One region of the Dietzia sp. KRD202 genome, then DNA from elsewhere that is predicted to be linked to it. Evidence: riboswitches for the same ligand, from Rfam matches in the RefSeq annotation. Region 1 holds a riboswitch; the other holds the start of a gene.
What was found. A riboswitch is a leader RNA that binds a small molecule or an ion and turns the genes downstream of it on or off. The one in region 1 is predicted to bind cobalamin.
Positions count from the first base shown of each region.

Region 2: another riboswitch for cobalamin. It lies ahead of J1M64_RS09680 (VWA domain-containing protein); the one in region 1 lies ahead of cobN (cobaltochelatase subunit CobN).

Region 1 is NZ_JABFAN010000010.1:20,311-23,570, forward strand. Features, by position in the region: gene J1M64_RS06475 (nitrite reductase) at 1-341, opposite strand, end outside; gene J1M64_RS06480 (M23 family metallopeptidase) at 434-1,759, shown strand; cobalamin riboswitch at 1,855-2,049, shown strand; gene cobN (cobaltochelatase subunit CobN) at 2,067-3,260, shown strand, end outside.
Region 2 is NZ_JABFAN010000014.1:1,179-4,438, forward strand. Features, by position in the region: gene cbiE (precorrin-6y C5,15-methyltransferase (decarboxylating) subunit CbiE) at 1-1,196, opposite strand, end outside; cobalamin riboswitch at 1,272-1,456, shown strand; gene J1M64_RS09680 (VWA domain-containing protein) at 1,478-3,260, shown strand, end outside.

The sequences.
Region 1 (3,260 bases):
AGGCCCGTCAGCGGCGAGACGAGGACGTTGCGCACCAGCTCGTGCCCGGGCGCGGGGAGCAGGCCCGTCTCCGCGATCGCCGCCACCACCTCGCCGGGCAGCTGCCCGTCCGGACCGATCGGCAGAGCCCGCAGTTGCAGGTTCGCGCGTGTCGTGACGTGCACGTTGTCGTCGTCGCCATATCTCACGGCGACCCCGTGCAGGCCGGCCAGTGCCGCCGGTGACACGCGGCCGCCCGGCACGCGCAAACGGACCAGGGCGCCGTCGGAAGCCGGCCACGGCCGCAGGACGCCCGGGCACAGGTCGCCACGGGTCCGGCGGGTGGGTTCGCTGATGCTCACGGGGGCCATTGTGGCAGCCCGTCGCCGGTGTACTTTTCCCAGACGGCAGAGGGTAAGTTTTTTCTTCACAACTGAAGAAACGGAGCTCCACCGTGATACCTCGCCGCGTACCCACCCTTCTCGCCTCCGCCCTCACCGCAGTCGCACTGGTCGCGGCCGGGTGCTCGTCGGACGCCGCCACCGAACCCGCCGCCGCCGAAGCGGCCGCCACTACCACGGCATCACCGGCCGCCGGGTCCGTCGCCGGGGTGACCGTCCCGGACGCGTTCACCGCGCTGACGATGATTCCCATCGGCAACCCGCCGCTGCCGTTCAAGGGCACCGACGGCAAGTACCACGTGGCCTACGACCTGCAGCTCACCAACGCCACCAAGGTGCCGGCGAGCGTGGACAAGATCGACGTGGTGGACGGCACCGACCCCACCAAGGTCATCGCCAGCTTCTCCGCCGCCGCTCTCGTGGACCCGGACTGCGTCTTCGGTGACTGCAACCGGCTGCGCGACCTGCCCGCCGGGTACGTCGACACCGCGCAGATCCCGCCGCAGGAGAGCCGGGTCGTGTTCATCGACTTCACCCTCGACTCGCTCGACCAGGCCCCGGACGCGGTGCTGCACCACCTCTACGGGACCGGTGCCGCCTCGCCGGCGTTCGGCGAACCCGGGCCCATCGACTACCTCACGACACCGGTCGTCTTCTCCACCCGGACCGTGCCGGTCATCGCGCCGCCCGTGCGGGGCGAGAACTGGGTGGCCCTCAACGGGTGTTGCGAACCGGGCTTCCCGCACCGCAGCTCGGTGATGTCGGTCAACGGCAAACTCAACAACAGTCAGCGCTTTGCGATCGACTGGAAACGCACCAACGACGAGGGCGAGTTCTTCACGGGCGACAGGAACCACAACGAGAGCTACGTGGACTACGGCGCCGAGATCCTCGCCGTCGCCGACGCCACCGTCGTCTCGGTCCTCGACGGGATGGACGCCAACGCGCCGGGCGTCCTGCCCGCCAGCAACCCGGAACTGGCCTCCAAGCTCACCGTCGAGAACGTGGACGGCAACCACGTGGTGCTCGACCTCGGCGACGGCGTGTACGCGATGTACGCACACATGATCTCCGGCTCGGTCACGGTGAAACCCGGCGACACGGTGACCGAGGGCCAGGTGCTGGGCAAGCTCGGGAACACCGGCAACGCCAACGCCTCGCACCTGCACTTCCAGCTCATGGACGGGCCGAGCCTGCTCGAGGCCGACTCGCTGCCGTACGAGCTGAAGGGGTTCGACTACGCGGGGCAGGTCCCGCCGGAGCGGATCGCCGACGCCGACGACTTCCTGTCCGGCACTTTCGTCGACGAGGCGACCCTCTCGCCGGAACCGCGGATGAACGAGCTGCCGCTCAACCTCGCGGTGGTGGACTTCCCCTGACCGGGACGGCCGTCCCCGGCTGACGCGAGGCAGCCAGGTAAGTCGCTCCTGACCCTCGCGCGACGGCCGGGCGGCCACTGGCGGGGTCCGCCGGATAGGCTCGCCGGTGCCGTGGTGTTCGGGAAGCCGGAGGAAAAGCCGGCGCGGCCCTCGCCACTGTAGTCGCGGAGTCACGCGGCCCTCGTCCGTCCCTCACGGGTCGGAGACCACTGGATCCACGGGTCCGGGAAGGTCGGTCGCACGGCGTTGATGCGGAAGCCAGGAGACCGGCCACGGCGACATGTTCCACGAGGGTTTGGAGAAGAACATGCGCCCCACCCGGCGTTTGGCGTCCCCTGATGGCGCCTCGGCACAGCACGACGTGCCCCGCATCACCCTGTTGTCCACCTCCGACACGGACCTGCTCTCCGCGCGCGAATCCGGCGCGGCGTTCACGCTCGGCAACCCGTCTCGACTCGACGTCGAGGCGAATCTGCCCGAACTGCTCGACGGCGCCGACCTGGTGGTGGTCCGCATCCTCGGCTCGCGGCGATCGTGGGACGCCGGGTTCGCCGCCGTGCTCGGCGCGGGCGTTCCGGTGGTGGTCCTGGGTGGCGAGCAGACCCCCGACGCCGACCTTATGGAGCTGTCCACCGTCCCGATCGGCACCGCGGCCGAGGCACACCGCTATCTCGCCGAGGGCGGCCCGGGCAACCTGGCGCAGCTGCACGCGTTCCTGGCCGACACCGTGTTGCTCACCGGCGCCGGGTTCGAGCCGCCGGAGAACGTGCCGGTGTGGGGTATGCCGCCGCGGCCGGACACGACGGAAGCCCCCGGCCTGCCCCGCGTGGGCGTGCTCTACTACCGCGCCCACGAGGTGAGCGGGAACTCCGGGTTCGCCCACGCGCTGGCCGACGCGATCGACGCCGCTGGCGCGGTGGGAGTGCCGGTCTTCGCCGGCTCCCTGCGCTCGGCCCCCGACGAGTTGTTCGACGCCCTTGGCACTCTCGATGCGCTGGTCGTGACGGTTCTCGCCGCCGGCGGCACCACTCCCGGCACGGTGAGCGCGGGCGGCGAGGACGAGACGTGGGACGTCGAGCGCATCGCCGCGCTCGACATTCCCGTATTGCAGGGCCTGTGCCTGACGTGGAGCCGCGAGGACTGGGCGGCCTCCGACGACGGCGTCAACCCGCTGGACTCCGCCAACCAGATCGCGATCCCCGAGTTCGACGGCCGGATCATCACTGCGCCGTTCTCGTTCAAGGAGATCGACGCCGACGGACTGCCCCGCTACGTGGCCGATCCCGAGCGGTGCGCGCGTGTCGCCGGGATCGCCGTGGCCCACGCGCGGCTGCGCCATGTGGCGCCCGCCGACCGCAAGGTCGCGCTGGTCCTGTCGGCCTATCCGACCAAGCACTCCCGCATCGGCAACGCCGTCGGTCTGGACACCCCGGTCTCGACCATCCGCCTGCTGCGCCGGATGCGCGACGAGGGTTACGACCTGGGCCCGGACGACGGCCCC
Region 2 (3,260 bases), on a different contig from region 1:
TTCACGGCCGCCCACTGCACCACCGCACGGGCGGGGGCCCAGCCGGCGAACCGGCCGATCGAGTCCGCGTGCTCGACCTGGATCCTGGTCAGCTCCCCGCCGAACTCGGCGCGGGCGTCGACCACCACGCGCTCGGTCTCCAGAGTCACCGCATGCGCGACCAGCCGTCCGCCGGGACGAAGTGCGTCCCAGCACTGTCTCAGCAGGCCAGGAGCAGTGCCGCCTCCACCGATGAACACCGCGTCCGGCCGCGGCAGACCGTCCAGAGCCTGGGGCGCCCGTCCGTGGACGACCTCCAACGACGGCACCCCCAGCCGCACGGCGTTGCGCGCGACACGCGCCGCCCGCTCGGGATCGGCCTCCACCGCGATCGCCCGACATGACGGGTGGGCGCGCATCCACTCGATGCCCACCGACCCGGCGCCGGCGCCCACGTCCCACAGCAAATCACCGGCCATCGGTGCGAGCCGCGACAGGGCGGAAGCCCGCAGGTCGCGGCGGGTGAGCTGGCCGTCGTTCTCGAAGGCGTCGTCGGGCAGGCCCGGCACCAGTCCGAGCGGTCGGGCGGACGCGTCGGCCACGCACTCAACCGCCAGGACGTGCAGGGCGGGGGCCTCGTGATCGACAGCCCAGTCGCGCGCCGCGCGGGAAAACCGGGCCTCGGCCGGGCCCCCGAGATCGGACAGAACGGTCATCGCGCTCCCCCCGAAGCCGGCGCCAACGAGTACCGCGGCGACCTCTCCCGGCGTGTGCCGGTCGGCCGAGAGCACCAGCACCCGCCGCCCCGGCGCCAGCTCACGGGGCAGCGCGCGGTGGTCGCGCAGCACCGCCACGGACTCGGCCGGCCACCGCATCCTGGCGCGGGCCAGCGCGACCGAGGACACCGCCGGGAGCACCTCCACCGCGTCCGCGCCGAGCAGCTCGATCAGGGTGGTGCCGATCCCGGCGACCAGCGGATCGCCCGAGGCCAGGGCCACGATCGACCGCCCGACCCACCGCTGGAGCAGCTCCGGCAACCCGTCCCGCAGCGGCCGCGGCCACGGCACGCGTTCGGCCGTCACCTCGCCCGGAATCATCGCCAGATGACGCTCGCCGCCGAGCACCACATCGGCGCCCATGATGGCGCGACGGCGGGCCTCGTCGAGCCCCGCCCACCCGTCGCCGCCGATGCCGACGACCACCACCCGTGCATTCATGACGCGGAACCCTACCGCGACACCTGAGGCGCCCCGGGACAGGCCGTTGGGCTAGCCTCGGCACCACACAACCGAACAGACCCCACAGCACGAGGTGCCCCACGACCGCGAGAGCGGGCGGAGGGGAGAATCAGGGAAGCCGGTGAGAATCCGGCACAGGGCCCGCTACGGTAACCCGGCCTCTCAGGCGATCGCGCCCCGCGCGCACATCCGAGATGAGCCGGGAAGTCCGGAGACCGGCCTCGCGCTGACCAGCCTGGCAGACGAGAGCGGGAGCCCCCATGCCACTGCACTACCCCTTCAGCGCTGTCGTCGGTTCCGACGACATGGCGCTGGCCCTGACCCTGACCGCGGTGTCCCCGGCGGTCGGCGGCGTGCTGATCCGCGGCGAGAAGGGCACGGCCAAGTCCACGATGGTCCGCGCCCTCACCGGGATCCTGCCGGAGGTCGAGGTCGTCACCGGCGACCGCTTCTCCTCCGCACCTGACGACCGCGGTTCCGAGACCCCGGACGGGCGTATCCCCCACGACGCGCCCACCGAGCGGCGGCCGGTCCGCCTGGTCGAGCTGCCGATCGGGGTGTCCGAGGACCGCATCACCGGATCACTACACCTGGAGAGTGCGCTCGCCGATGGCGTGACCGTGTTCCAACCGGGCCTACTCGCCCGCGCACACCGCGGACTGCTCTACGTGGACGAGGTCAACCTGCTCCACGACCACGTGGTGGACCTTCTGCTCGACGCCGCCGCGATGGGCCGGGTGACCGTGGAGCGCGACGGCATCTCCGTCGAGCACGCCGCGCGCTTCGTACTGATCGGCACCATGAACCCCGAAGAGGGTGAGCTCCGGCCCCAGCTGCTGGACCGCTTCGGCCTCACCGTGGAGGTGGCCGCGCCCCGGGACCCGGAACTGCGCGCCGAGGTGGTGCGCCGCCGGATCGCGTTCGAGGCCGACCCGGCGGGATTCGTCGCCGCCCACGCCGCCGACGAGGCCGCAGTGCGCGAGCGGATCGCCGCCGCGCGGCGGGTACTCGACCGGGTGAGACTGACCCCCTGGGCGCTGTCCACCATCGCCCGGGTGTGTGCAGGCTTCGACGTGGACGGCATGCGCGCCGACATCGTCACCGCCCGCACCGCCGCCGCCCACGCCGCATGGCAGGGCCGGACCCGGATCACCCGCGAGGACATCCGCGTCGCCGCGCGCATGGCGCTGCCCCACCGCCGCCGTCGGGCCCCGTTCGATGCGCCGGGCCTCGACGAGGACCTGTTGGAACGGCTGCTGGGCGACGACGACGAGCCCGATCCCGACCCTCGAGACGAGACCGCGCCGGCCGACGACGCCGAACAGTCGGAGTCCGCAGACGAGTCCGCGTCGGCAGACGCCCCGGACGCCGAGTCGGCCCCGGCGCGGGCCTCGGCCGAGGACGCCGGGCACGAGCACCCGTCCGGCCAGGCCGAGCAGACCGAGGACAGCCCCGACGCTGCCGACGCCTCCGGCACCGAGGGCTCCGGCCAGGTGGAAGGCCGATCGGACGACGATGCCGACGGCCAGGCCGGCGATCAGGCCGGCGACGACACCCCGGGCGACGCTCCCGGGCCCACCCCGCCCGAGCCAGGCACGGTCACCGCGGCCGCGGCGCCGTACCGCACCCGCCTGCTCGCCGTCGCCGGTACCGGCCAGGGCGCGGCCGGCCGCCGGTCGAGGGCCATCACCAGCACTGGCCGCCGCATCGGCGCAGGCGCGTTCACCGGGGCCGACCTGCACCTGCCCGCCACGATCCGCTCCGCCGCGCCGCAGCAGTCCGCCCGGGGTCGCGAGGCCGGCCGCAACGGCGGTCGACTCCGGCTGGCCGCCGAGGACCTGCGCTCGGCGGTGCGCGAGGGCCGCGAGTCCAACCTCGTGCTGTTCTGCGTGGACGCCTCCGGCTCCATGGCCGCCCGCACCCGGATGGAGCAGGTCAAGACCGCGATCCTCTCCCTACTGCTGGACGCCTACCGCCGCCGCGACAAGGTGGGACTGGTGACCTTCCGCGGGTCCGCGGCCCACGTGACCCTGCCGCCCACCT